DNA from 4 places in the Streptomyces sp. NPDC001700 genome. Region 1 is predicted to be linked to each of the others. Evidence: riboswitches for the same ligand, from Rfam matches in the RefSeq annotation. Region 1 holds a riboswitch; each other region holds the start of a gene.
The links. Region 1 has a riboswitch for cyclic di-AMP ahead of ACWC5C_RS34490 (transglycosylase family protein). Riboswitches for the same ligand answer to the same signal wherever they lie in the genome.

Region 1 (7,153 bases):
GTGTCGGCCTCGTCCTTCCTGACCTCTTGAGATCGGGCCATCAGCAGACCGTCGGCGGAAACCAGGATCGCGTGACGTGCCCCGGGTACTTCCAGGGCGCTGTCAAGCATCCATGACAGGTCGTTGTTCACTGAGGATCATGCCCTTCCCTGTTCGGGTTTGCGGAGCGACCGGACTGTGTGCCGCGCTGGAAGGCGCCCATGATCGAAGCGGTTTGCTCGCTCGTCCGGGCGGGGGCGTTCGCCGCGTCCGAGCGCGGCACGATGGAGATGGAGCCCTTGCGGCGGCGTTTGGGCAATCCGCCCGCGGTGGATTCGTCGCTCTCCTCGGGGGCCCCGGCCGCCGGTTCCGTACGGGGTGCGGGCTGTTCTTCCGGCTCGGGCATGTTGGTCAGAAGGTCCTCGGGAAGAAGCACAACCGCGCGCACACCACCGTAGGGAGAGGCCGAATCGACGGAGACGGTGAACCCGTAGCGGGAAGCGAGCACGCCGATCACGGCAAAGCCGAACTGCGGCGGATTGCCCAGGCCCGTGACACCCGCCGCGCGCGTGGCGGAGAGGAGTTCGTCGGCCCGGTTCTTCTCTTCCTCGTTCATACCGACGCCGGCGTCGTCGATGATGATGCAGACGCCCTTGGGGACGGTGCGGATGGTGATGTCGATCGGGGAATCCGGGGCGGAGTAGCTGGTCGCGTTGTCCAGCAGCTCGGCCAGCGCCAGCGCGACCGGTTCGACGGCCCGGCTGACCAGAGCGAAGTTGCTCTGGGAGCGGATCTCGACGCGCGTGTAGTGGCGGATGCGGCCCTTGGCGCTGCGTACCACGTCGTAGACGGAGGCGACGGCCCGCTGACGGCCCAGCCAGCCGTCGCACAGAACGGCGATCGACTGCGCACGGCGGCCGAACTGCGAGTTCATGTGGTCGATCTCCAGCAGGTCCTGGAGAATGTGGTGCTCGCCGTAGCGGTCCTGCAGCTTCGTGATCGCCAGCTGCTGCTCGTTGGCGAGACCCTGAAGCGTCCGCATAGCGGACTTCAGTGCGCTCTTGGTGGCTTCCTCGGAGCGTATCTGAGCATCCTGAACCGCTGCCGCGTAGTTGTTTTCGAGATCGGCGGTTCGGTTTTCAAGTTCCGCCTTCTCGGTACTGAGCTTCGCTCTCGCTTTTCGCCCGCGGATAATGGCGGTTGCGGCGAGAGGCGTGCCAGCGATCAGGGCCCAGAGCGCAGGATCCTGTATGTAATGCGTCATAAGACTCTCTTTAAACGACTAGACCGCCAGGGACTGAAGGGTGGGTGCGTGAGAAGAATCCGGGTGTTATGGAGAAGCGGCGGTAAGTCAGCTCCCGTACGGCACCCGAGGGAACGGGGCGCACCGCACTGGCCCTGCCGTGGGCTGCGCACAGGCAGGGGTGCGCCGGCACGGCTCCATATGCCCAACTGGCGGCATAGTGCTCCTCAGAGTGGTAACCCTCTCGGCTGATTTACCGGATCGCCGTGTGTCTTACGGGCCCTTGGCTCGCCTGGCAAGCGCGGTGATCGTATCACCAGAGGCAGGTGGCCCCGTGCATGTGCCGGAGTCTCATTCAACCACCTGACACTGTTTCAGCCACCCCCGCATTTTGCCTCATTGGGCGACGTCAGCGCATGTGCCGGAGGTCTGGGCGGAGCCTGTCGCGGGCCGCTGTGGGCGATGGTCGCAGCCATCAGATTTCGGGCAATCGCCGCGCGCTGTGAGCGCATCGTGGAGGGTGTGTGGAGATGGTCGTCGAATTGCTTCGACATTAATTGGCTTTACTTGCGCGTTATGGATTTACTTCCGATAAGTGGCGTATCGGAATCCATGAGCGCCGGCCGGTATCGTCGGGGCGTGTCAGACCAGCCTTGTCCTGCCCCCGCTCCCACCCTCTTCACCTGGGAGTTCGCCACCGATCCCTACCCCGCGTACGCCTGGCTACGCGAGCACGCCCCGGTGCATCGGACCACGCTCCCCAGCGGGGTCGAGGCCTGGCTCGTGACCCGGTACGCCGACGCCCGGCAGACACTGGCCGACGCCCGGCTGTCGAAGAACCCCCAGCGCCACAGTGAGTCCGCTCACGCCCGCGGCAAAGTGGGCATCCCGGGCGAGCAGCGCGCGGATCTGACGACACATCTGCTCAATATCGATCCTCCGGACCACACCCGGCTGCGGCGGCTGGTATCCAAGGCGTTCACCCCGCGCCGCGTCGCCGCGTTCGCCCCGCGGGTGCGCGAGCTGACCGACGACCTCATCGACGCCTTCGCGGACCGGGGGGAGGCCGACCTCATCCATGAGTTCGCCTTCCCTCTCCCCATCTACGCGATCTGCGATCTGCTCGGCGTCCCGCGCGAGGACCAGGACGACTTCCGGGACTGGGCCGCCACGATGATCCGGCACGGCGGCGGCCCGCGCGGCGGAGTGGCCCGCGCGGTGAAGCGGATCCGCGCGTATCTGGCCGAGTTGATCCACCGGAAGCGCGCCGCGCTCGGCGACGACCTCATCTCCGATCTGATCCGGGCCAGCGACCACGGCGACCACCTCACCGAGAACGAGGCCGCGGCGATGGCCTTCATCCTCTTGTTCGCCGGGTTCGAGACGACCGTCAATCTCATCGGCAACGGCCTCTACGCGCTGCTGCGCAACCCCGGACAGCGCGCCCGGCTGCAACGGTCCCTAGAAGAGGGGGACGAGGAACTGCTCGCGACCGGCGTCGAGGAACTGCTGCGCTACGACGGCCCGGTGGAGATGGCCACCTGGCGGTTCGCCACCGAGCCGGTCACCATCGGCGGGCAGCACATCGCCGAGGGGGAACCGGTGCTGGTGGTGCTCGCCGCCGCCGACCGCGACCCCGAGCGCTTTCCCGGCCCGGACACCCTCGACCTCGCCCGCACCGACAACCAGCACCTCGGCTACGGCCACGGCATCCACTACTGCCTGGGCGCCCCGCTGGCCCGACTGGAGGCCCAGACCGCCCTCGCCACCCTGCTGCGCCGCATCCCCGACCTCCGGCTCGGGGCGGAGCCGGAGGAACTGCGCTGGCGCGGCGGGCTCATCATGCGCGGGCTGCGCACCCTCCCGGTGACCTGGGGAAAGTGACTGCCGGTCAGCCGCGTGACCATGGCGTGACCTGGGATACACCGGCTTGTGATGATCGTGTGACGTCGCTATGTTCAACCGACAAACCAGCCCCCACACGAGAGGCGATTCGCATGCTTTCCGGGAACGGACGTCACCGCCGCCCCCGCCAGGCTCCGGCCATCGTCGTCGCGGCGGGGGTGACCGGTGCGAGCATCGCCATCCCGCTCTTCGGAGCGACCGGCGCCCAGGCCGCCCCCGCCTCCACCTGGGACCGGGTCGCCGAGTGCGAGAGCGCCGGGATGTGGAGCGCCAACGAGGGCAACGGCTTCTACGGCGGTCTTCAGCTGACCCTCGACATGTGGAAGAAGTACGGAGGCACGAGCTACGCCCCGCGCCCCGACCTCGCCAGCCGCTCCCAGCAGATATCCGTCGCCGAGTCGATCCTCGGCGACCGTGGCCCCGACGCGTGGCCCAGCTGCGCGCTGAACGCCGGGCTGAGCCACGGCGGCGACGCCCCGGACGTGAACCCGGGCAGTACGGCACCCCCGCCCCGGCAGGACGCCCAGCGCGGCGACTCGGACGGCTCGGGCGACTCGGACGGCTCGGGCGGGCGGGGCGGCGACTCGTCCCGTACGACCCCCGACGCGACGGATACGCCCCGCGCGTCGCACACCCCCGGCGCGCCGGACGGGTCCGACGGGCGGGAGCGGCCGGACCGTTCCGCCTCCGCCTCGCCCGACGAGTCCGACGGGCCGGACGGCGACGCGCCCTCCCCGTCCCCCTCCTCCAGCACCGCCGACCCCTCGCCGACCCCCTCCTCCACCGAGGGCGGCTCCGAGGGCTCTTCGGGGAAGCACCGGGGCGAACGGGACCGGGATGAGCGGCCGAGCGGCCATGCCTCGCGTGGCGGTACGGACCGGGACAAAAACCCCTCGGATGGCGGCTACACGGTGCGTCCGGGTGACAATCTTTCAGCAATCGCCGAAAAGCAGGAGTTGGGCGGCGACTGGCGTCGGCTCTACGCGTCCAACGAAAAGGCCATCGGAACCGACCCGGATCTCATTGTCCCTGGTCAGCGACTTGACCTCACCATCAGGGGCCAGTAGTTCGGGGGGATTTGCCCGATCTGGATCCGGTGAGACATACCTCTCGTCACATTTCCCGGGGCGTCCGTCCTGTCCGGTCTCTCCGCACCCGGCCCCACCTGCGCTGATGTGGGCCGAGTGAGATCGATAACGTCCCTCTTCGCTGCGATAAGGGTGTTTGAACGTTTCCCGGACGTGTGTTTAACGTCTTTCCGCTCGCCACAACGAGCACCGTCGACCGTCACGCCGAGTCCTGCCGGCGGTCGTCCGGTACCGACGCGCCAGCGCCGAAGGCAGGAGCGGGGGACCCAAGGTAAGTGCCGGGAGGCCAGCGGAATCGGCCGAACGGCTAGGGGTGAAGCAGGGTGCGGACCTCCGTACCCAGCCGGGCAACTCACGCCCGAACCCGACAGCTCACCTCGTAGGCGTCGGTGAGGAAACGAACCAACATGTCCAATGCTCAGGGCAAGCACCGCCGTCCCTCCAAGGCCACCCGTATCACCGCGCTCGTCGGCCTCGCCGGAGCCGCTGTGGCCACTCCGCTCATCGGTGCGACGTCCGCCTCTGCCGCCACCAGCTCCCAGTGGGACCAGGTCGCGCAGTGTGAGTCCGGTGGCAACTGGTCGATCAACACCGGCAACGGCTACTACGGTGGCCTGCAGTTCTCCTCCTCCACCTGGGCCGCCTTCGGCGGTACCGCCTTCGCTCCGACGGCCGACAAAGCCGGTAAGGCCCAGCAGATCCAGGTAGCCGAGAAGGTCCTCGCCAGCCAGGGCAAGGGCGCCTGGCCGGTCTGCGGCAAGGGCCTGACCTCCGGCGGCGCCCCGGCCGCCCCGGCGCCGTCCGCGCCGCAGCAGAGCCAGTCCGAGTCCGCGCAGCCTCAGCAGCAGGCCCCGTCCGCCGAGCCGAAGGCCGCGCCGCGCAGCGCGCCCGAGAAGGCCGCGCGCGACCAGGCCCGCGGCCCGATCAAGAAGGGCGACGGCGAGTACAAGGTCAAGTCCGGTGACACCCTTGGCAAGATCGCCAAGGCCGAGGACGTCAAGGGCGGCTGGAAGAAGCTCTTCGAGCTGAACAAGAACATCGTCCAGAAGGCCGACCTGATCTTCCCCGGCCAGCAGCTCCACCTGAGCTGAACTGCCACACCGTAGTCAACGAGCCCCGGCCGGGTGCGCCGCCCCCACGGTGCACCCCGCCGGGGCTTCGGTGCGGTTAGGCTCATGCTGCTACCGAAGACCCATACGAAGGAGATCCTCGTGCCGTCCATCGACGTCGTCGTAGCTCGCGAGATCCTCGACTCGCGAGGCAACCCCACGGTCGAGGTCGAGGTCGGCCTCGACGACGGCAGCACCGGCCGTGCCGCCGTCCCGTCCGGCGCCTCCACCGGCGCCTTCGAGGCCCTCGAACTCCGTGACGGCGACAAGAACCGCTACGGCGGCAAGGGCGTGGAGAAGGCCGTCCTCGCCGTCATCGAGCAGATCGGCCCCGAGCTGGTCGGGTATGACGCCACCGAGCAGCGCCTGATCGACCAGGCGATGTTCGACCTGGACGCCACCCCGGACAAGTCCTCGCTCGGCGCCAACGCCATCCTCGGCGTCTCCCTTGCCGTGGCACACGCCGCCTCCGAGGCGTCCGACCTGCCCCTCTTCCGTTACCTCGGCGGTCCGAACGCGCATCTGCTGCCGGTCCCGATGATGAACATCCTCAACGGCGGCTCGCACGCCGACTCCAATGTGGACATCCAGGAGTTCATGATCGCGCCGGTCGGCGCGGAGTCCTTCTCCGAGGCCCTGCGCTGGGGCGCCGAGGTCTACCACACCCTCAAGGGCGTGCTGAAGGAGCGAGGCCTGTCCACCGGCCTCGGCGACGAGGGCGGCTTCGCGCCGAACCTCGACTCCAACCGGGACGCCCTGGACCTGATCGTCGAGGCCATCAAGAAGGCCGGCTACCAGCCCGGCCAGGACATCGCGCTCGCGCTCGACGTCGCCGCCTCCGAGTTCCACAAGGACGGCGTCTACCAGTTCGAGGGCAAGGCCCGCACCGCGTCCGAGATGACCGCGTACTACGCCGAGCTGGTCGACGCGTACCCGCTGGTCTCCATCGAGGACCCGCTGAACGAGGAGGACTGGGACGGCTGGAAGACGATCACCGACCAGCTCGGTGACAAGGTCCAGCTGGTCGGTGACGACCTGTTCGTCACCAACCCCGAGCGGCTGGCCCGCGGCATCGAGAACGACACCGCGAACGCGCTGCTGGTCAAGGTCAACCAGATCGGCTCGCTGACCGAGACCCTCGACGCCGTCGAGCTGGCCCAGCGCAACGGCTTCAAGTGCATGATGTCGCACCGCTCCGGTGAGACCGAGGACGTCACCATCGCCGACCTGGCCGTCGCCACCAACTGCGGCCAGATCAAGACCGGCGCCCCGGCCCGCTCCGAGCGGGTGGCCAAGTACAACCAGCTCCTGCGCATCGAGGAGATCCTGGACGACGCCGCGGTGTACGCGGGCCGTTCCGCCTTCCCGCGCTTCAAGGGCTGACCCGCTTCTCGGCTCCGAGGAGCGGACACGTCTGACGCCGGTCCCCGGCCGCGGTCCCGTACCGTGGCCGGGGACGGCCCAACTCAGACGGGCACTGCTTGACCGAAGTCATCACCGGGGAGGCGACGTGCCGGCGGATCGGTTCTCCACCGCGACCAGACTCAAGGCGCTCGGCGAACACGCCGCCGCCCGGGTCTACCGTGCCCGGATCAAGCGCCGCCGCAGCCGGCTCACCGGCCGGGCCGCCCTCCTCGCGCTGGTCGTCTGCTCCCTGGTGGTCGCGCTGGCCTACCCGATGCGGCAGTACGTCTCCCAGCGCTCGGACATCGCCGACCAGCGGCGCCAGGCCCAGCGCGAGCGCGCCGAGGTGGCCAAGCTGAGCGAGCAGAAGGCCCGGCTGCGCGACCCCGCGTACATCGAGCGGCAGGCCCGCGCGCATCTGCACT
Region 2 (7,153 bases), on a different contig from region 1:
CTGGGTGTAACCGGCGTCCGTGAACACCTTGATCATCTTGGTGTTGGCGGGCAGCACCTCGGCGGCGAAGCGGCGGATGCCGCGCTCGCGGGCGACGGCGCCGATGTGTTCGAGGAGGGCGGAGGCCACGCCGCGGCCGTGGTGGGCGTCCTGGACCAGGAAGGCGACCTCGGCCTCGTCGGCGGGGGCGCGGCCCGCGTCGCCTTCGGAGGGCGGCGGGAGATGGGCGGGCAGGCCGTTCTCGTCGATGCGGTCGAAGCGGACGGTGGCGATGAACTCGTCCCCGACGGTGGCCGCGAGGCCGACCCGGTCGACATAGTCGTGGTGGGTGAAGCGGTGGACGTCCCGGTCGGAGAGCCGGGGGTAGGGCGCGAAGAAGCGGTAGTACTTCGACTCGTCCGAGACGTGTTCGTAGAAGCTGACCAGGCGCTGCGCGTCATCGGGGGTGATGGGCCGGATCTGCGCGGTGCCTCCGTCCCTGAGCACCACGTCCGCCTCCCAGTGGGTGGGGTACGCGTGGTGATCCGACGGGCTCGGCATGGGGACAGAGTACGGGCTGAGGACCGGGACGGAAGGGTCCGTATGACGGACACCCTTGCGTGAACGGGGGATGTCGAGGGAAAGTCCGTATCGGACCCGTTCGGACATGACCGGACCCACTCGGGCTCGACCCGGGCGAGACCGGACACCGTATGATCTGGTCTAGACAACAGCACCCGCAGATCTGAAGGGCAACACCATGGCTGAGCGCCGCGTCAACATCGGCTGGGCCGAGGGCCTGCACGCCCGCCCGGCGTCGATCTTCGTCCGTGCGGCGACCGCCGCCGGCGTCCCCATCACGATCGCCAAGGCGGGCGGCACCCCGGTCAACGCCGCTTCCATGCTCGCCGTGCTCGGCCTGGGCGCTCAGGGTGGCGACGAGGTCGTGCTCACCTCCGAGGCCGACGACGCGGAGGCGGCGCTCGACCGCCTGGCGAAGCTGGTGGCCGAGGGCCTTGAGGAGCTTCCGGAGACCGTCTGATTCCGTCCGAATCGCATTTCGGCGCGGCGGGGCCGCGGTGAACCATTACGGATCACCGCGGCCCCGTTGTTTTTCCGGATACGGAATTCCCTTGGGCGCTTTACCGGGCGGCTGTTAATTCCGGCCGCTCGCCGTGTTTACGGAATGTTTCGAAGTCCTCACCTGGGACGCGTTTCGCAATCGATATTCGGACAGCGAACGCTCGGTGTGCGCGGCGGCGAGCGCCCGCGCCCGCTCGGCGTCACCGCGCGCGACCGCGTCCACGATCGCCCCGTGCTCCGCCCAGGACTCGACGGCGCGCACCGACAGGTCCGGGCCCCCGGCAGCGCCCGGTACGCCCGGCACCACCTGCACGGCCTGCCCGGGCTGGGCTGACCGCCGGGCCGGATCCACCGCGTACACCCACGCCGTCTTGCGCCGCAGCTGCACCAGCAGCCCCGCCAGGCTCGGGCTCCCGGACGCCTGGGCCAGCGTCTCGTGGAACCAGTCGCCCAGCGAGCGCAGCTCGCCCAGCCGGCCGTGCTGGGCCCGCTCCTGGCCGAGCCGGACCAGACCGCGCAGCACCTTCAGATGCCCCTCGGTGCGCCGCTGGGCGGCCCTGGCGGCGCCCAGCGGCTCCAGCAGCGCCCGGATGTCCAGGAGGTCGGCCGCCTCCTTCTCGGACGGCTGCGCGACGCAGGCACCCGCATGCCGCCTGGTCGTGACGAAGCCCTCGGACTCCAGGGTGCGCAGCGCCTCGCGGACGGGCACCCGGGAGACCCCGTAGCGCCGGGCCAGCAGCTCCTCGGTCAGCCGGCTGCCGGGCGGACAGGTACCGGAGATGATGTCGTCACGGATCGCCGTACACACCGCATGAGCCGAAATCCGGCGACCGCCCTGGAGTGCGGCCGTATCCCCGTTCACTTCCGGTCCCGCATTATCGAACCTCCGCCTCAACCCCGCGAAACGCATCCGATTGACGCGCGTTCAGCGACTCTATTCGAAGCTGCCGGGATTTCCGATGGGCGAAGGAAATTCAGGGATATTTTTTGGTCACGGCGGCACAGTTGGTCATAGGGGCAGAGCACGCCGAAGGCCCCGTCCGGAGCGGACGGGGCCTTTCGACAGGAGTGGGCGACGGATCAGAGGTTGACGCCGTGCGAGCGCAGGTACGACAGCGGGTCCATGTCCGAGCCGTACTCCGCGGTGGTGCGGGCCTCGAAGTGCAGGTGCGGGCCGGTGACGTTGCCGGTGGCGCCGGACAGGCCGATCTGCTGGCCGGGGGTGACCTTCTCACCGACCGAGACGCCGACCGACGAGAGGTGGCCGTACTGGGTGTAGGTGCCGTCGTTCATCTTGATGACGACGTTGTTGCCGTAGGCACCGCCCCAGCCCGCCTCGACGACCTCGCCGGAGCCCACCGACTGCACCTCGGTGCCCGTGGAGGCCTGGAAGTCGATCCCGGTATGGCTGCCGGAGGACCACAGGCCGCTGGACGCCGCGTAACCGGTGGAGACGGAGGAGCCGTCGATCGGCGAGACGAACGTGTTGAGGCGCTTGCGCTCGGCCTCACGCGCGGCGCGCTCCTTGATCTCGCGCTCCGCCTTGGCCTTCTTCGCGGCGGCGTCGGCCTTCCGCGCGGCCTCCTGGCGGGCCACGGCCTCGGCCTTCGCCTTGGCTTCTGCGGCCTCGGCGGCGCTCTCCTGGGACAGGGCCTGCGCGTCAATCTGGTCGGAGAGACCGTCGCCCATCACCATCGCCTGGCGGAGACCGGTGTCCTGGGCAGACGCCTCTCCGGTCGCGGCGAGGGCGGGGCCGGCGATCCCGGCGACGACGCCCGAGGCGACCGTGGTGATGCCAGCGATGTTCGCGCCGGTGCGGACGGCGGTCTGGCTGGGACGTCGGTGCTTCCCGGCGGCACGGGTGAACGCCATGGTGTGGCGCACTCCTTTCCTTCCCTCTCGCCTACCGGGTTAGCTGACGGGTTCGGAGCAGGAAGGTCTCCTACGGGCCCCTCCCCCGGCCGGGGAAGGCGTCCGATTCACCCCAGGGACGTTTGGGTCCCCGGCTCCCCTGGCACTCACACCATGGGACTCGGCGATGGCTGTCCGTGCCGCGGGTGCGGCGGTATCCGGCGAACAGCCGCACTGACGCTAGACGGGCCGTGTTTCGATCACCAAACGGTTACGGGTTTTTGTTGTTCTCGCCACAAACCAAACGCCCCGCACATCGGACATATGGGAGGACCCCGGCGTCTTACTCGACGCCAGGGTCCTTGTGGGGGTAGTGCGTTGAGCGGCCTCAGCCGGTGATGACGGTCACCTCTCCGATGCCGAGCGCCTTCACCGGCTCCTCGATCCGGGAGGCGTCACCCACGAGCACGGTCACCAACCGGTCGGCCGGGAAGGCGCTCACGACCGCCGCGGTCGCCTCCACCGTGCCCGCGTCGGCGAGCCGGGCGTACAGCTGCGCCTGGAAGTCGTCCGGCAGGTGCTGCTCGACCTGGTCGGCGAGGGTGCCCGCGACAGCGGCCGCCGTCTCGTACTTGAGCGGGGCGACGCCGACGAGGTTCTGCACGGCGACATCGCGCTCGGCGTCCGTCAGCCCCTCCTCCTTCAGCGTCCGCAGCACCGTCCACAGGTCCTCCAGCGCCGGGCCGGTGACCTCGGTGGCCACCGAACCGCTGATCGCCAGCAGCGAGGCGCCCGCCGAGCCGCCGCCGGCCGGCGAGGGCGGCGTGGAGCGCAGCACCTGGCCGAAGGCGCGCACCCCGTAGGTGTAGCCCTTCTCCTCGCGCAGCACCCGGTCCAGCCGGGAGGTGAGGGTGCCGCCCAGGCAGTAGGTGCCCAGCACCTGGGCGGGCCAGACGCGGTCGTGGCGGTCGGCGCCGATGCGCCCGAGGAGCAGCTGGGTCTGGACGGCGCCGGGCCGGTCGACGATCACCACACGGCCGGTGTCGTCGGCGATGACCGGCGGGACCGACCGCTGCGGGGCGGGGCCGCCGGTCCAGGCGCCCAGGGTGTCGGCGAGCGCCTGGTCGAGGTCGACCCCGGCCAGGTCGCCGACGATGACCGCGGTCGCGGTGGACGGCCGGACGTGCGCCTCGTAGAAGGCCCGCACCGCCGCCGCGTCGATGCCCTCGATGGTCTCCTCGGTGCCCTGGCGCGGCCGGGACATCCGCGACTCGGTCGGGAACAGCTCCTTGGCCAGGGCCATCGAGGCGCGGCGGGCCGGGTTGGCCAGCTCGTGCGGGATCTCGTCGAGCCGGTTGCGCACCAGCCGCTCGATCTCACCGTCGGGGAAGGCGGGGGCGCGCAGGGCGTCGGCGAGCAGGCCGAGCGCCTTGGGCAGCCGGGAGACCGGCACCTCCAGGGAGACCCGGACGCCGGGGTGGTCCGCGTGGGCGTCCAGGGTGGCGCCGCAGCGCTCCAGCTCGGCGGCGAACTCCTCGGCGGTGTGCTTGTCGGTGCCCTCGGACAGGGCGCGCGACATGATCGTGGCGACGCCCTCCAGACCGGCCGGCTCGGTGTCCAGCGGGGCGTCCAGGTTGATCTCCACCGCGACGACCTGCTGGCCGGGGCGGTGGCAGCGCAGCACGGTCAGCCCGTTGGCCAGCTCACCGCGCTCGGGCGCCGGGAAGGCCCACGGCTTGGGGGCGCCCCCCTGCGGCTGCGGGTGGAAGGTCATGGTGGCGGTGACGGCGTCGCTCACTGGGCCGCCTCCCCTTCTGCGTCGGTGTCGGCGGCTTCTGCGGCGTCGGCCTGCTCTGCGTCCTCGGCGCCCTGGACGGGCTCGTAGACCAGCACGGCGCGGTTGTCGGGGCGCAGCCGCGCCGCGGCCACGGCCCGCACCTCCTCGGCGGTGATGTCCAGCACCCGCCCCACGGCGGTCAGGGCCAGCTGCGGGTCGCCGAACAGCACGGCGAACCGGCACAGCTCGTCGGCGCGGCCGCCGACGGTGGCCAGCCGGTCCAGCCACTCGCGCTCGATCTGCGCCTGGGCGCGCTCCATCTCCTGCGGAGTCGGGCCCTCCTCGGCGAAGCGGGCCAGCTCCTCGTCGACGGCGGCCTCGATGCCGGGCACCTCGACCCCGCCTGAGGTCTTGACGTCCAGCCAGCCCAGCGACGGCGCGCCCGACAGCCGCAGCAGGCCGAATCCGGCGGCGACGGCCGTACGGTCACGGCGCACCAGGCGGTTGTGCAGCCGGGAGGACTCGCCGCCGCCGAGGACGGTCAGCGCCAAGTCGGCGGCGTCGGCCTCACGGGTGCCGTCGTGCGGCAGCCGGTAGGCGGCCATCAGGGCGCGGGCCGGGACCTCCTCCTCCACGACCTCGCGCAGCTGCCCGCCGATGACCTCGGGGAGCGTGCCGTCGCGGGGCGGCCGCTTGCCCTCGTGGGAGGGGATGGTGCCGAAGTACTTCTCGATCCAGGCGAGCGTCTGCTCGGGGTCGATGTCGCCGACGATGGACAGCACCGCGTTGTTCGGCGCGTAGTACGTACGGAAGAACTCCCGGGCGTCCTCCAGGGAGGCGGCGTCGAGGTCGGCCATCGAGCCGATCGGGGTGTGGTGGTACGGGTGGCCCTCGGGGTAGGCCATGCCGACGAGCTTCTCGAAGGCCGTGCCGTACGGCACGTTGTCGTACCGCTGGCGGCGCTCGTTCTTGACGACGTCCCGCTGGTTCTCCAGGCTCTCCTCGTCCAGCGCGGTCAGGAGGGACCCCATCCGGTCCGCCTCCAGCCACAGCGCCAGCTCGACCTGGTGGGCGGGCATCGTCTCGAAGTAGTTGGTGCGCTCGAAGCTGGTCGTGCCGTTGAGCGAGCCGCCGGCCCCCTGGACCAGTTCGAAGTGGCCGTTCCCCGTCACCTGGGCCGAGCCCTGGAACATCAGGTGCTCGAAGAGGTGGGCGAGGCCGGTACGCCCCTTGACTTCATGGCGTGAACCGACGTCGTACCAGAGGCAGAGCGCGGCGACCGGGGTCAGGTGATCCTCGGAGAGCACCACCCGCAGGCCGTTGGCCAGACGGTGCTCGGTCGCTTTCAGGCCGCCGGAGCCGGCCTGTTGCGTGGCCGTGTGACCCATGGGCATGTACGTCCCTTCGATCGCGTGATGGAGCGCGTGCGAACCGCTGTGATGAGCGCTTCTGTCACTGTATGCAACCGCACGGACATCTGGCGAAGTTCCCGTCACGCAAAGGTCCGGCCAAGGTCCCCTGGGGGCTCCCGAGGACGGACCGGCAGGGCCGCCGAGGGGTGCTCACGGAGCCGCCGGGGGATGGCCCGTTCCACAGTTGTCGGCGGACGGGGCCACAATGGTCCGCGTCAGATCCCGCTCTGCCGTTGAAGGAGCCGCAAGCGCGATGGCCCGCCGCAGCACGAAGAGTCCGCCGCCGGACGACTTCGAGGAGCGCATCCTCGACATCGACGTCGTCGACGAGATGCAGGGCTCCTATCTCGAGTACGCCTACTCGGTCATCTATTCGCGCGCGCTGCCCGACGCCCGCGACGGGCTCAAGCCCGTGCACCGCCGCATCCTGTACCAGATGAACGAGATGGGGCTGCGCCCCGAGCGCGGCTTCGTCAAGTGCGCCCGCGTCGTCGGCGAGGTGATGGGTAAGCTCCACCCGCACGGCGACGCGTCGATCTACGACGCGCTGGTGCGCATGGCGCAGCCGTTCTCGATGCGCCTGCCGATGGTCGATGGCCACGGCAACTTCGGCTCGCTGGGCAATGACGACCCGCCCGCCGCGATGCGTTACACCGAGTGCCGGATGGCCTCGGCGACCTCGCTGATGACCGAGTCCATCGACGAGGACACGGTCGATTTCTCGCCGAACTACGACGGCAGCGAGCAGGAGCCCGTCACCCTGCCCGCCGCCTATCCGAACCTGCTGGTCAACGGCACGTCCGGAATCGCCGTCGGCATGGCGACCAATATGCCGCCGCACAACCTGGGCGAGGTGGTCGCCGCCGCCCGCCATCTGATCAGGCACCCGAATGCCGACCTCGACACGCTGATGCGGCATGTGCCGGGCCCCGACCTGCCGACCGGCGGTCAGATCGTCGGGCTCGCCGGTGTCCGGGACGCCTATGAGACGGGGCGCGGCACCTTCAAGATCCGCGCCACGGTGGCCGTGGAGGACGTGACGCCCCGCCGC
Region 3 (7,153 bases), on a different contig from region 1:
CGGCTCGTCGGGGTCTCGAAGGCGACCGTCAGCCGGTACGAGACGCAGGAAGGGCCCGTGAAGTGGCCCATCGTGGACGCGCTGTGCCGGGAGTACGGGGCGAGCGAAGCGGAGCGGAAGGCCGTCGTCGGCCTGGCCAAGGACGCCAAGCGGCAGGGGTGGTGGACCTCGTTCGCGGACTCACTCCCGGAGACCATGAACCTGCTGTTCACGCTGGAGGACGAAGCAGTACGCGAGGATCACTTCGCCTGCCTCTACGTGCCGGGGCTCCTGCAGACCCGCGGCTACACGGAAGCGGTGCAGCACGCCTCCGAGATGCGGTTGTCCGCGGAAGAGGTCGAGCGCCTGGTCGACATCCGTATGAAGCGGCAGGAGATCCTGAACCGGCCGAAGCCGCCGCATCTATGGGCCATCCTCGACGAGTCGGTGATCCGGCGCGTGGTCGGCTCGCGCGAGGTGATGCGGGAGCAGCTGGACCACCTGCTGCGGGCCAACGCGTCGCCCGACATCACGCTCCAGGTGCTGCCCTTCGCGAAGGGCGCGCACTCGGCGGCCATGGGGAGCTTCGTGATCCTCGGCGGCGCGGAGCCGTCGCTGGACGTGGTGTACGTCGACATCCACGTCGGCTCGCTCTTCATGGAGAAGGACGAGGAACTGGAGCGCTACCGGCTCGCGTTCGACTACCTTCGCGCTCAGGCGCTGGACATGGCCTCGTCCTCCGCCCTCATCGAACGCGTCCGTGAGGAGATCTGATGCGCGAGCCCTGCATACCTGAGAGAGACGGCGGCTGGTTCACGTCCTCGTACAGCGGCCCCGGGAACACTGAATGCGTCGAAGCGGCCTTGCTCCCCGGCAGGGCCGCTGTACGGGACTCGAAGGAGCCGGGCGGGGCCGTGCTCGGGTTTTCGGACCGTGCATGGGCAGACTTCGTGGCAGCGGTGCAGGGCGGGGAGTTGGGCTGAGGCCCCGTTTCGCCGACCATGACCGTCCCGTACCTACATCGCCAACGATGCGAGGAGTGGACGCATGACATCGCTCAACTGGCACAAGAGCAGCTACAGCAACGGGAGCGGGGGCAACTGCGTGGAGACGGCGAAGCTGCCGGACCACGAGACCGCCGTACGGGACTCGAAGCGTCCGGATGGGCCCGTACTCGGGTTCACGCAGGGCGCGTGGGGGACTTCGTCACGGCCCTGCGGCGGGATGAGCTGGGCTGACCCAAGGAGTGGGAGGTAGCGGCATGGCTGGAGTACCGGCGGGGCTGGTGGCTGCGGGTGGGTTGGTCGGGGGATACGGGGTCGCCCGGTGGACCAAGAGGCGGCCGCTCGGTGGGGTCGCGCTGGCGGCGGCCGGGGCCGTGGCCGCCAAGGGGTGGCGGGACAAGGCCGGGAACGGGACGGCGGCTGCGCTCAGCGGGTTGTACGTGGCCGCGTTCGCCGGGTCCCATCCGCTGGCGAAGAAGGTCGGGGCGTGGCCGTCCGTCTTCGGAGTTGCCGGTGGGGTCGCCGCCGCTTCGTGGGTGCTGGCCGATCGGCGCGGGGCGTAGGGGCGTCCGGACACGCGGTCGGTGGGCATCCGCATCGCCTGATCCGTCGGCCCGTGACCGTCTTCGGTATCCCGGCACCGCAGCACCGCGGGCGCGTCACTGCGCCATTGGAGGTGACGGAAGGACAGTCCTTGGGCCGTGTGGATCAATCCCGGCGCTTCCTGCAGTACTTTTTCATGATTTTCTCTTAAATCTGAAGTGACAGTCGACATCCGATTGCGCTTCAGACGGAGGAATCATGCAGATCGCGAAGAAGGTGGCCCTCCTGGCCGCGACCGCCGGCAGCCTGGTGCTCCTCGGGACCGGCACCGCGGCCGCCCACGGTGGCACGGACCACGAGGTTCCGCCTGCCAACGTCCAGGCGTGCAGCGTCAGCACCGGCGACATCAGCTTCACCAACGGTGACGTCACCACCGGGAACGTCGGGGACGACTCCCCGGTCGCCAACAACACCGTCATCATCAGTGTCAGCTGCTTCAACACCACCGATGAGGACTGAGGCGGCTTAAGGAGTAAAAAGCTGGGAGTCTCCGGGCGAGGATCATGCACTGAGCGAGTTGGAGAAACGCCTCGTGCATGTCGCCCCGGGACTCCCAGCGCACAACCCAAGGGCTCAGTCCGAGGCGGACGTCAGGAGGTTCAGTTCCGGGTCCGTGAGGTGGAGGTCTACCGAGGCCAGGAGGGCCGGGAGTTGGGCCGGGACGCGGGCGCTGGCGATGGGGGCGACCACGGTCGGCTGGGCGGCGAGCCAGGCGAGGGCGACGGTGGCGTGGTCGGCGTTGTGGTTGGCGGCCACGTCGTCGAGGGCGGCGAGGACCTTCTGGCCGCGCTCGGTCTCCAGGTGCTGGGCGGCGCCCGTGGAGCGGGCGCTGTCGACCGTGGTGCCGGGGCGGTACTTGCCGGTGAGGAAGCCGGACGCGAGGGAGTAGTACGGGAGCGTCGCCAGGCCGTGGCGGGCGGCGACGTCGGCCAGCTCGCCCTCGAAGGTGTCGCGCGAGACCAGGTTGTAGTGGGGCTGGAGGGCGACGTAGCGGGCCAGGTTCTCCCTGGTGGAGAAGTCGAGGGAGGCCTCGAGGCGCTCGGCGGAGATGTTGGAGGCGGCGATCTCGCGGATCTTGCCCGCCTTCACCAGCTCGTCGAGGGTGGAGATGATCTCGTCCACCTCCACCGACGTGTCGTCGAAGTGGGTGTAGTAGAGGTCGACGTAATCCGTGCCCAGGCGCTGGAGGGACTCGTCCAGGCCGGACTTGATGGCGGAGGAGGAGAGTCCGCGGGGCTCCGGGGCGCCGGCGCCCACCTTGGTGGCGAGGATGATGTCGTCGCGGTTGCCACGGGAGGCGAACCACTTGCCGAGGACGGTCTCGGACTCGCCGCCCTTGTTGCCGGGCGCCCAGGCGGAGTAGACGTCGGCGGTGTCGATGAAGTTGCCACCCGCCGCCGCGTACGCGTCGAGCACCTCGAAGGACTCGGCCTCGTCGGCCGTCCAGCCGAAGACATTGCCGCCCAGGGAGAGCGGGAAGACGGACAGGCTGCCGATGTTCTTACGGGTGTTCTCGCGGGTCTCAGTCATACGTATCGACAACGTCTCCGGCGGACCCGTCTATTCCGGTGGCGGGGGACAAACAGAACCGGCGGCCCTGGCGTCAAGGGGGGAGAGAGCGCCAGAGCCGCCGGAGCGAGGGGCCGTCGCCGCGGCGACGGCCGGATCAGGGGGTCACGGGTTCAGCCCGTGGTCGCGCAGCCAGGTCAGCGGGGCGATCGGGGAGCCGCCGCCCGGTCGCACCTCCAGGTGGAGGTGGGGGCCGGTGACGTTGCCGGTGGCGCCGACGCGGCCGATGGTCTCGCCCGAGGACACCTTGCCCGAGGTGACGACCATGGACGACAGGTGGCAGTACCAGATCTCGGTGCCGTCATCGAGCTTGAGCACGATGCGGTAGCCGTACGAACCGGCCCAGCCCGCCTGGGTGATCGTGCCGCCGCCCACCGCCTTGACCGGGGTGCCGGTCGGGGCGGCGAAGTCCTGGCCGGTGTGGTCGGCGGACCAGATGTCGCCGGCCTGGCCGAAGCCCGCGGTCAGGGTGTACGAGGCGACGGGGAGGGTGAACCCGGCGGAGGTGGAGGTGGAGGTCTTGGCGGGGGTGTCGGCGGCCTTGGCGGCCGCGGCGGCCTTCTTCTCGGCCGCTTCCTTCGCCTTGGCGGCCTCGGCGGCCTTCTTCTTGGCGGCGGCCTCGGCCTTCTTCTGGTCCGCCAGGTCGCGGGCCTTGGCCGCGGCCTTCGCGGCGTCGTCGGCGGCGGCCTTCGCGGCGGCCCGCGCCGCGGCCTCGCGCCGGTCGTCGTCCGCCGCGGTCTGCTGGCTCTCGGCCTGCTGGAGGATGCGGGTGCGCAGCGCCTCGCCCGAGTCGGCGCCGCTCGTGGCGAGGGTGGCCGCGGCGGGCTGGGCGGAGCCCTGGTCGTCGGCCATCAGGGAGCCGATGCCGGGCAGGTCCTTGGCGGCGGGCAGCTGGGCCTTGACCTCGTCGGCGACGTGGGCGAGGTCCGGCATGGAGATGGGTGCGGCCGGACGGTCCTTGGCGGTCGCCATGCCGCCCGCGCCGACCGCCGCGATGACGCCGACGCCGAGGACGGCGCCGCTGCGGGCCATGGTGCCGCCGCGCTGCTTGACGACGCGGTGCCTGCCGCGCAGCGGAGCGATGGACTCCTCGGTGGGGTTCCACTCGTCCCAGACGGCTTCCTTGCCCAGGGACGGCTCATCCGGTTCGGCACCGAGGCCGACCGTGGGTCGGGCGCCGGCTCCGGCGTCGAAGCCGACTCCGTACGCGGTCGCTGTGCCGATGCCGGTACCGGGCGAGCGGTACGGAGCTTCGTCCAGTACGGACCTGTTGGACGCCACCGGGGCGCACTCCTTTCCTTCCCTCTCGCCTACCGGGTTAGCTGACGGGTTCGGAGCAGGAAGGTCTCCTACGGGTCAGGTTCGACCCGATTCACCCCAAGGTGGTGGTTCCCCGGTTCCCTGGTGCTGGTAGTGCCTGGTGCTGCTGGTGGTGCTGGCGCTGCACGTAACGGGATTCGGCGACGGCGCACGGTGCCGCCCTTGCGACGGCTGTGTCGACCGCGCTGCGTTATCGAACGTTAATAGAGAGCGCGACATGATTCCAAGCTCTTCTGAAGAATCCGCGTAGCTTTGGCATGAACTTAGTAACCAAGGAAGGACAGATGAGGACGTTTCACCCCACTTGAAAAGGGATGGCAAAAACCTCCTGCGGGCTGATCGTGTGTCAATCGTTATGCGCGCCCGTCACGGTTGGCTACGGTCCGTGTCCGGAGCGGGGGGTGTCGTTCCGTTCGGCGTCGTTCCGTTCGCTCCGGGCGGGCGCCGCACCGCGAGCAGCGCCATGTCGTCCGAGGTCTCCCCGCCCGAGTGCAGCGCTACGTCCTCCACCAGCGCGTCGAGCAACCCGCCCGGTCCGGCGAAGCGGCGGCCGCGCAGCCGCTCCTCGGGGACGTAGAAGGTGCCGTGCCGGTCGCGGGCCTCGGTCACCCCGTCCGTGAACAGCAGCAGCGTGGCGTCCTCCGGGAACCGCAGCTCCGTCACCCGGTCGGGCCACCCGCCGAGTTCGCCCATCCCCAGCGGCAGCGCGGCCGTCTCCGGCTCCAGCGGGCGCACCTCGCCGTCGCCGGGCAGCAGCAGGGGCGCGGGGTGGCCTCGGTTGATGAGGCGGAGGGTGGAGTCGCCGCGCGGGATCTCGCCGAGTACGGCGGTGGTGAACCCCTCGAACGCCTCCAGCTCGGCCCGCCGGGCGCCCTCGCGCCGCAGCGCCCGCTCCAGCCGCCCCGCCAGCCCCTCCAGCGTCGACTCCTGCTCCGCCGCCTCCCGGAACGCGCCGATGAGGACCGCGACGACCTCCACGGCCTGCAGCCCCTTGCCCCGGACGTCCCCGACGATCAGCCGTACGCCGTGCGGGGTGTCCTGCACCGCGTACAGGTCGCCGCCGATCGCGGCGTACCGCTCGGCCGCCACATAGCGCGCCGCGACGTCGAGACCGGCGATACGGGCGGGCGGTACGGGCAGCACGGCCCGCTGCGCCGCCTCCGCGATGCCGCGCGCCGAGGCCAGCCGCCGGTCGCCTCGGCGTACGACGCGGTTGATCACGAGCGCGAGCAGGGCGACGGTGGCCACCGTGGCGATCTCGGTCGCCGCCTGGGTCGGGTCCCGTACGCCGTGCAGCTCCGCCAGCAGACAGACGGCGGTGAGGGCGAGGACCGTCGTGATGATGGTCTGCCGCAGCGGGAAGAGGGAGGCCGCGACCAGCGGGGCCGCGGCGAAGAAGGGGGAGGCGGTGTACGGGGCCGGGGCGGCGAGGTCGAAGGCGACGCCGCCGAGCAGGAGGAGGGTGGGAGTCCACGGGGCCAGCCGGCGCCCCGGCGAGGCCTGGACGGCCTCCTCGGCCGTGATGAGACCGGCGGCCGCGCCGGAGGAGTCGGGGGCGGCGGGCGTACGGGCGTCCGGACGCGCCCTGCTCCCTCGCACCCGCACCACCGGCTTCTCCCGCTTTCCCTGAATCCGTGACCCCGTCTATCCGTGATCCCGTCATCAGGCTTCCGGGTGCCGGGGTGCGGTGCGAGTCGGTGGCGGCCATGTGGGTGCGTCGGAGACGCACTGCGGCCCCGGATGGCAAGCATCCGGGGCCGCAGGGGAAGCCGTGGCGTTCGCCAGGGCTCGGTGAGCGTCAGCCGCGGCCGTAGCCGTCGTTGCCGAGAGCGATGTTGCTGCAGTTGCTGCCGATGGTGGTGTCACCCGTCGGGGCGAGCGCGGCGGCGCCGACGATCGTACCGACGGCGGTGTCACAGTCGTTGCTCTGGACGGCCGCAGTGCCGTTGGTGAAGTTGATGCAGTTGGAGGCGATGTTGATGTCGCCCGACGGGGCGGTCACGGCGCCCTCGATGATGGTGCCGACCGCCGTGTCGCACGCGTTGGTCTGGATCGTCCCGAACGGGTCGAAGCCCCCGTAACCACCGTGAGCGGACGCTCCAGCCGCGCCCCCCAGGACCAGGGCACCGGCCGCAATGGTCAGGGCAGCCGCCTTCATTCCGATGTTCACTTGATTTCCTCCAGAAAAGCCGAATCCGCGGAAAACCACACGTTCCGATTGAACGGAAGGACATCCGCGACATCGGGGAGGCGCGCACACACTTCACCCGATGGGCCCACTGTCGGACTATTCGGAAATCGCTGCCTCAGAGGTCGACACCGAGGGCGCGGGCGTGGCGGTCGGCCGCCAGCTCCGCCGACACCTCGTCGAGGTAGACCTCGCACACCAGCCGCCCGTCCCGGGTCAGGTTGTGCTCCAGCTCCCACAGCACGATCTCGTCCCCGCCCGCGAGCAGGAAGGCGTGCTCGTAGAAGCGGCACCAGGTGGCGTCGGGGCCGCCGGAGCGGCGGCGGGGCTTGGGGGCGAGGGCGATGTCATGGGCGAAGGCGGTCATCAGCAGCCGCTCGGTCTCCTCCCCCGGCCGGTCGGCGTTCTCCGCGCGGCGCAGGACGCGGCGGGCGTGGTCGGCCGAGTTGTCCGCCACGTACGCGCGCTGGGCCCCCGGGGGCTCGGCGGC
Region 4 (7,153 bases), on a different contig from region 1:
GACCTGGCAATCCTCGCCGGGCACCTTCTCCTCTACCCCACCGGCCTCCGCCAGGAGCGTCCACCCGCCACGCCCCCACCCGACCTCCGGGGGCACCGCCCCGTGCTGCTCCTCCACGGCTTCATCGACAACCGCTCCGTCTTCGTACTGCTGCGCCGCTCCCTCCTCCGCAACGGCCGCCAGCATGTCGAGGCCCTCAACTACTCGCCCCTGACCTGCGACCTCCGCACCGCCGCCGCGCTGTTGGCCCGCCATGTCGAGGACGTGCTGGCCCGCACCGGCCACAGCCAGGTGGACATCGTGGGGCACAGCCTGGGCGGGCTGATCGCGCGTTACTACGTGCAGCGGCTGGGCGGCGACGTCCGCGTGCACTCCCTGGTCACGCTGGGCACCCCGCACTCCGGCACCCGCGTCGCGCCCTTGTTGTCCGCACATCCGCTCGTGCGTCAGATGTGCCCGAACTCCGAGGTGATAACGGAGTTGAGGCAGCCTGCCCCCGAATGCCGTACGCGTTTCGTTTCTTTCTGGAGCGATGTGGATCAGTTGATGATCCCGGCGGAAGTCGCCCGCATAGACCATCCAGATCTGATCTTCCGCAACATCCGGGTCAGCGGTGTGGGACATCTCGCCCTGCCGGTGCACTCGGCCGTCGCCGCCGGGATCCGGGAGGCGCTGGACGCCGCCAATGCCACGCCGACGGACACTTCGGGCGCCTTCTCGGTCGCTTGATACGACCGAAAATTGCCGAACAACCGTCGAACGCCGGGCCAAGAGTGGGCGCACAGTCAACCGAAAGAGGTCCAAATGCCCTTTCCTGTGCAGCCCAAAACTTGCTGAAGATTGTCGCTCCCGCGTACCGCCGGGTACAGTCGCCGCTAATTCTCCTGCAGCCGAGGCGAAAGAGAAGTTGGTGGTGAACGACCGTCACCCGTCGGGGGCAACCCCGGCCGTCCCTGCTCCCGACGCCTCGTACTCCTATGACGAGGCCTACGGCCAGCAGCAGGGCACAGCGCACGGTTACGCCGGGTATGACGGCTACCCCACCGGCAGCTTCGATAACCTCGGGGCCGCGTACGGTGAGGCCGATCCGCTCTTCGGCTCGCTCCCGGGCAGTTACGGGGACGGCCAGGGCGACCCGCACGGCGGGCACAGCGGCCAGTACGACGCGACCCAGTGGAGCGGCGGCACCCCGTACGACACCGGGACCTACGACACGGGCTCGTACGACACGGGCGCCCATGACATCGGCGCCTATGACACCGGTGCTTACGACACGGGCGCTCACGACACCACCGCGATGTGGGCCGCCTCCGGCTATCACCTGCCCACCGACGTCCCCACCCAGCGGCAGGACGACACCGGCGGCCACTGGGACGTCGGCGCCTGGGACACCCAGTCGCAGCAAGCGCATCAGCATCAGCCCCAGTGGGACACGGGCGCGTACGACGCCACGGGGCAGTTCGACACCGGGCAGTTCGATACGGGACAGGCCGATTCGGGCCACTACGACACGGGCGCGTACGACGTCATCAGTCAGAGCGCCGCGTACGACACCTCCGGCGTCGACACCGGGCAGACCCAGTTCTGGGATACCTCGGCCTACGCCACCGTCGACGAATCGCCGTACGACGGGCTCCCGTACAGCGAGCTGCGGTACGACGAGCAGCCGTACGACGAGCAGCCTTACGACGAGCAGCAGCAGACCGCCGTCTTCGAAGCCGTCGCCGAGCCGGAACCCGATCCCGACTTGGCGGACCCCGAGCCCGTCGCCGACATCACGCCGCCGCCCGTCCCCGCTGCCGCGCCCGTCACCGCCACCCGCTCCGGCAGCCGCTCCCGCCGCCGCAGCGCGCCCGCCCGCCCCAAGCGCTCCGCTCTCCTCACCGTCGCCGTCCCCTCCGTCTGCGCGCTCGGCGTCACCGCCGTGGCCGCCGCCTCCGTGAGCGGCATGTCCAGCGACAAGAAGGACGACACGACCACGCAGGCCGCGGCGCCCGACGTACAGCCCGTCAAGGCATCCGTCGCCAACAGCGAGATGGACACCCGGCTCGCCGGGGTCGACGACGGAGTCAACGACTTCCGGGACCGCGCCAGCCGTACCCAGGAGCGGATCGACCTCAAGGAGCGCCAAGAGGCCGAGAAGAAGCGCAAGGCCGCGGAGGCGGCGCGCAAGGAGGCGATGCGCCCGAAGTTCGCGCTGCCGGTGGAACAGCACGGGCTGAGCGCGGGCTACGGCCAGGCGGGCATCAACTGGATGTCCCTGCACACCGGGATCGACTTCCCGGTCAGCCAGGGCACGCCCGTCATGGCGGCGACCGACGGCACCGTGCGGACGCAGTGGAACGACGCCTACGGCAACATGGTCATATTGACCGCTCCTGACGGCACGGAGACCTGGTACTGCCACCTCAGCAGCACCAAGATCCGCTCCGGGACCGTCAAGGCCGGGGACGTCATGGCCTACTCGGGCAGCTCCGGCAACTCCACCGGCCCGCATCTGCACTTCGAGGTGCACCCGGGCGGCGGGGAGGCCGTGGACCCGACGCCGTGGCTGCAGAGCCACGGAATCAACCCCAACTAACCGCCCCCGCCCACCAAACCCAAACGCTCAGAGCTTTTCGACCGGCGCGTACCGCAGCAGCAGCCGCTTCGGCTTCTCGCCGCCGAAGTCGATCGTCGCCTCCGCGTTGTCCCCGGCGCCCTTCACGGCCACCACCGTGCCGAGCCCGAACGAGTCGTGCGTCACCCGGTCCCCGATGGCCAGGGAGACCACCGGACGGTCCTTCGCCCGCCGCGTCGCGAAACCGGACGCGGAGGACCCGCCCCGCGAACGCGACGACGACAGCCCTCCCCCGCCGCCCGACGTCATGGCGCCCATCGTCGCCGACGGGGTCGCGGGCCCGGTGCGCCGCCACTGCACGTACTGGTCGGGGATCTCCTCCAGGAAGCGGGACGGCGGGTTGTACGCGGGCGTGCCCCAGGCGCTGCGCATCGTCGACCGGGACAGATACAGCCGCTCGCGGGCGCGCGTGATCCCGACGTACGCCAGCCGCCGCTCCTCCTCCAGCTCCTTGGTCTGGCCGAGCGCGCGCATGTGCGGGAAGACCCCGTCCTCCATGCCGCTGAGGAAGACCACCGGGAACTCCAGCCCCTTGGCCGTGTGCAGCGTCATCAGCGTGATGACCCCGGCGCCCTCCTCGTCCTCGTCCGGGATCTGGTCGGAGTCGGCGACGAGCGCGACCTGCTCCAGGAACTCCGCGAGCGTGCCGGGGTTCTCCTCGCCCCGGTCCTGCTCGAACTCCAGCGCCACCGACGCCAGCTCCTGGAGGTTCTCGATACGGGTCTCGTCCTGCGGATCGGTGGACGCCTGCAGCTCCGCCAGATAGCCGGTGCGCTCCAGCACGGCCTCCAGGACGGTCGCCGGGCCCGCGCCCGACTCCACGATGGTCCGCAGCTCCTCCATGAGCGTGTTGAACCGCTTGACCGCGTTCGCCGAGCGGGCCGCCATGCCGTACGCCTCGTCGACGCGGCGCAGCGCCTGCGGGAAGGTGATCTTCTCGCGCGACGCGAGCGCGTCGATCATCGCTTCCGCGCGGTCGCCGATGCCGCGCTTGGGCACGTTCATGATGCGGCGCAGCGGTACGGCGTCCTCGGGGTTGGCCAGCACGCGCAGGTACGCGAGGACGTCGCGGACCTCCTTGCGCTCGTAGAAGCGGACGCCGCCGACGACCTTGTACGGCAGGCCGACCCGGATGAAGATTTCCTCGAAGACACGGGACTGGGCGTTGGTGCGGTAGAAGACCGCGACGTCCCCGGCGCGGGCGTCCCCCGCGTCCGTCAGCCGGTCGATCTCGTCGGCGACGAACTGGGCCTCGTCGTGCTCGGTGTCGGCGACGTAGCCGGTGATGGTGGCGCCGGTGCCCGCCTCGGTCCACAGGTTCTTCGGGCGGCGGTTCTCGTTGCGCTCGATGACGGCGTTGGCCGCGCTCAGGATGGTCTGGGTGGAGCGGTAGTTCTGCTCCAGCAGGATCGTCCGCGCGGTGGGGTAGTCCTCCTCGAACTGGAGGATGTTACGGATCGTGGCGCCCCGGAACGCGTAGATCGACTGGTCGGCGTCGCCCACGACGCACAGCTCCCCGGCCGCCACGTCTTCGGTGTCCGTGCCGACCAGCTCGCGCACCAGCGTGTACTGAGCGTGGTTGGTGTCCTGGTACTCGTCGACCATGACGTGCCGGAAGCGGCGGCGGTAGTGCTCGGAGACGTCCGGGAACGCCTGGAGCAGGTTGACCGTGGTCATGATGATGTCGTCGAAGTCGAGGGCGTTGGCCTCGCGCAGCCGCGACTGGTACATCGCGTACGCCTCGGCGAGCGTCTTCTCGAAGCCGTCCGCCGCTTGCCCGGCGAAGGTCTCCTCGTCGATCAGCTCGTTCTTCAGGTTGGAGATCTTGGCGCTGAACGACTTCGGCGGGAACTTCTTCGGGTCGAGGTCGAGATCCCGGCACACCAGCGCCATCAGCCGCTTCGAGTCGGCGGCGTCGTAGATCGAGAACGATGAGGTGAAGCCCAGCTTCTTCGACTCGCGGCGCAGGATGCGCACGCACGCGCTGTGGAACGTCATCACCCACATGGCGTTCGCGCGCGGGCCGACCAGCTCCTCGACCCGCTCCTTCATCTCGCCCGCCGCCTTGTTGGTGAAGGTGATGGCGAGGATCTGGCCGGGGTGCACATGGCGGGTGCCGAGCAGATACGCGATGCGGTGGGTGAGCACCCGGGTCTTGCCGGACCCGGCCCCCGCGACGATCAGCAGCGGCGAGCCGGTGTGCTCCACGGCGGCCCGCTGCTGCTCGTTCAGCCCCTCCAGGAGCGCCGCCGGGTCGATGGCGGGGCGCGGCGCGCCGTCCCGGTAGTACGCCTCTCTGGGGGCGCCGCTCGGCACCGGCGCGTCGAAGGCGCCCGTGAAGAGGTGGTGCGGCACCTCTTCACCGCCGGAACCGCCGCCGGGATCACCGCCGGAGTGATCGGCCGGGCCCGGGTGTGCGGAATCCTCGGGCGGCGGGGGCTCCTCGTCCGGAGGCCCGAGATTCGCCAGGAAGCTGTCGTCAAAGAGGCTGCTCATCGCTCACCGAGTCTAGGCGGCCGCACTGACAGCCTACGCATGGACCGCATATGGATGTCACGAAACGGTTTCGGGCATATCGGCCAACAGCCTTCACAGGAGCCCCACGAGTTGGCTACGGTCCTCCCTCAGGCAGTCCGTACACCCGTCGGCGAACCGCGTCGGCCCGGGCGGCCTCCGCCGAGTCCGGCCACGCCGCAAAGCGCCCGGAGCCGGGGACCCACAACGCAACATGGGGTGAATCGGCCCGAGCTGCGCGGTACGACACGTACGTACGGCATGTACGACGTGACCGTCCCGCCCGCGCACGGCCGTAGGGCAACCTTCCGTACCGCCCGAACCCGACAGCTAACCCGGTAGGCGGTCCACGGAAGGAGCGCCTCCCTTGGCGTCGCACCGCAAGCCGCGGACCCGAATACCCACCTACGCCTCGTCCACCGGGCGCCGCACGGCCGTCGGATTCACCACCGCCGCCCTCGCCTCCGTCACCCTCCTGTCCCAGACCGCGAACGCCGCCCCGGGCGACCCGAAGCCCGGCACCACGCAGTCGATCGAGGCGGTCAAGGAGAAGGTGGACTCGCTCTACCACCAGGCGGAAACCGCCACCCAGCACTACAACTCCGCCAAGGAGCGCTCCGAGCAGCAGGCCACCAAGGTCAACCGGCTGCTGGACAAGGTCGCCGAGAACACGGAGAAGCTCAACGAGGCCCGCCGCACGCTCGGCACGTACGCCGCGGCCCAGTACCGCGACGGCGGCATGACGTCGAGCGCCGCGAGCCTGCTGTTCTCCAACGACCCGCAGGACCTCTTCGACCAGTCCCATCTGATGAGCCGGATGGCCGGTTCGCAGAAGCGGGCCGTCGACGACTTCCAGACGCAGGCGGCGAAGGCCGCCAAGGAGCGCCGCGAGGCCGCGCAGAGCCTGGCGTCGCTGACCGAGACCCAGCGCGAGCTGAAGACCAAGAAGAAGTCCGTCCAGGACAAGCTCACGCAGGCCCGGCAGCTGCTGGCCAACCTGACCGCCAAGGAGAAGGCGCGGCTGGCGGCGATCGAGAAGAAGAAGGACGAGGAGGCGCGGCGCAAGGCGGCCGAGCTGGCCGAGAAGCAGCGGGAGGCGGCGGCCAAGGAGAAGCAGCGGCAGGAGCAGGAGCAGCCGTCGAGCGGCGCTTCCTCTTCCGGTTCCGGTTCCAGCACGGGCACGGGCACCGGCACCGGTTCCGGAAGCACCACCACCGGCACCAAGGCGGCCAAGGCGATCGACTTCGCGGAGTCGCAGCTCGGCAAGCCGTACGTCTGGGGCGCCACCGGGCCCAACTCCTACGACTGCTCAGGGCTCACCCAGGCCGCCTGGAAGGCCGCCGGTGTCTCGCTGCCGCGCACCACGTGGGACCAGGTGAAGGCCGGTACGCGCGTCTCGACCTCCGAACTCAAACCCGGTGATCTCGTCTTCTTCTACGACGACATCAGCCACGTCGGGCTCTACATCGGCGACGGCATGATGATCCACGCCCCGAAGCCGGGCGACGTGGTGAAGAAGGCGCCGATCACCGAGATGCCGATCTACGGGAGCGTCCGGCCCGCATAGGTCCGGTGCGGCTGCCCGGCCACGTGCCCGGGCAGCCGCTGTTTCCCGGTTACGTGCCCGGCTTGCGGCCGTACACGTACACGTCGTCCCCGTTCCGCAACAGGCTCCAGTACTTCTTGGCGTCGCCGGAGCGCATGTTGACGCAGCCGTGGGAGCCGGGCGGGGACCAGACGCTTCCCGCGATGGAGTGGAAGGCCTGACCGCCGTCGAAGAACTGGCTGTACGGCATGGCCACGTCGTAAATCGTCGACCAGTGGTTCTTGTTCCGCCAGTAGATCTTCTTCAGCCCGGTGCGGGTCTCGTACTTGTCCCGCCCGGTGCGCACCGGCACCGGCCCGAACACCAGCCGTGAGCCGTCCTGCACCCAGCTGAGCTGGCGAGTGAGGTCGACGCAGGCGATGCGGCCCTTGTTGGTGGGGCACTTGCGCGCCGCGTTGGGGTTACGCCCCGCC

Region 2: linked by a shared signal. The riboswitch ahead of ACWC5C_RS19710 (M23 family metallopeptidase) and the one ahead of ACWC5C_RS34490 (transglycosylase family protein) in region 1 are both predicted to bind cyclic di-AMP.
Region 3: linked by a shared signal. The riboswitch ahead of ACWC5C_RS33305 (M23 family metallopeptidase) and the one ahead of ACWC5C_RS34490 (transglycosylase family protein) in region 1 are both predicted to bind cyclic di-AMP.
Region 4: linked by a shared signal. The riboswitch ahead of ACWC5C_RS06420 (NlpC/P60 family protein) and the one ahead of ACWC5C_RS34490 (transglycosylase family protein) in region 1 are both predicted to bind cyclic di-AMP.

What each region holds. Positions count from the first base shown of each region.
Region 1 is NZ_JBSFGE010000026.1:103,135-110,287, reverse strand. It holds gene ACWC5C_RS34510 (roadblock/LC7 domain-containing protein) at 1-131, opposite strand, end outside; gene ACWC5C_RS34505 (ATP-binding protein) at 128-1,243, opposite strand; gene ACWC5C_RS34500 (cytochrome P450 family protein) at 1,835-3,106, shown strand; gene ACWC5C_RS34495 (transglycosylase family protein) at 3,220-4,194, shown strand; cyclic di-AMP (ydaO/yuaA leader) riboswitch at 4,449-4,616, shown strand; gene ACWC5C_RS34490 (transglycosylase family protein) at 4,623-5,306, shown strand; gene eno (phosphopyruvate hydratase) at 5,427-6,707, shown strand; gene ACWC5C_RS34480 (FtsB family cell division protein) at 6,835-7,153, shown strand, end outside.
Region 2 is NZ_JBSFGE010000009.1:300,291-307,443, forward strand. It holds gene ACWC5C_RS19695 (bifunctional acetate--CoA ligase family protein/GNAT family N-acetyltransferase) at 1-540, opposite strand, end outside; gene ACWC5C_RS19700 (HPr family phosphocarrier protein) at 740-1,021, shown strand; gene ACWC5C_RS19705 (GntR family transcriptional regulator) at 1,136-1,870, opposite strand; gene ACWC5C_RS19710 (M23 family metallopeptidase) at 2,143-2,934, opposite strand; cyclic di-AMP (ydaO/yuaA leader) riboswitch at 2,948-3,110, opposite strand; gene ACWC5C_RS19715 (M16 family metallopeptidase) at 3,302-4,687, opposite strand; gene ACWC5C_RS19720 (M16 family metallopeptidase) at 4,708-6,084, opposite strand; gene ACWC5C_RS19725 (DNA gyrase/topoisomerase IV subunit A) at 6,356-7,153, shown strand, end outside.
Region 3 is NZ_JBSFGE010000024.1:88,151-95,303, reverse strand. It holds gene ACWC5C_RS33335 (helix-turn-helix domain-containing protein) at 1-753, shown strand, start outside; gene ACWC5C_RS33330 (DUF397 domain-containing protein) at 753-962, shown strand; gene ACWC5C_RS33325 (DUF397 domain-containing protein) at 1,027-1,236, shown strand; gene ACWC5C_RS33320 (hypothetical protein) at 1,241-1,546, shown strand; gene ACWC5C_RS33315 (hypothetical protein) at 1,785-2,045, shown strand; gene ACWC5C_RS33310 (aldo/keto reductase) at 2,160-3,116, opposite strand; gene ACWC5C_RS33305 (M23 family metallopeptidase) at 3,261-4,436, opposite strand; cyclic di-AMP (ydaO/yuaA leader) riboswitch at 4,448-4,578, opposite strand; gene ACWC5C_RS33300 (PP2C family protein-serine/threonine phosphatase) at 4,842-6,074, opposite strand; gene ACWC5C_RS33295 (hypothetical protein) at 6,274-6,645, opposite strand; gene ACWC5C_RS33290 (DUF6227 family protein) at 6,782-7,153, opposite strand, start outside.
Region 4 is NZ_JBSFGE010000003.1:152,773-159,925, forward strand. It holds gene ACWC5C_RS06405 (esterase/lipase family protein) at 1-729, shown strand, start outside; gene ACWC5C_RS06410 (peptidoglycan DD-metalloendopeptidase family protein) at 914-2,581, shown strand; gene pcrA (DNA helicase PcrA) at 2,609-5,116, opposite strand; cyclic di-AMP (ydaO/yuaA leader) riboswitch at 5,300-5,494, shown strand; gene ACWC5C_RS06420 (NlpC/P60 family protein) at 5,502-6,701, shown strand; gene ACWC5C_RS06425 (L,D-transpeptidase family protein) at 6,751-7,153, opposite strand, start outside.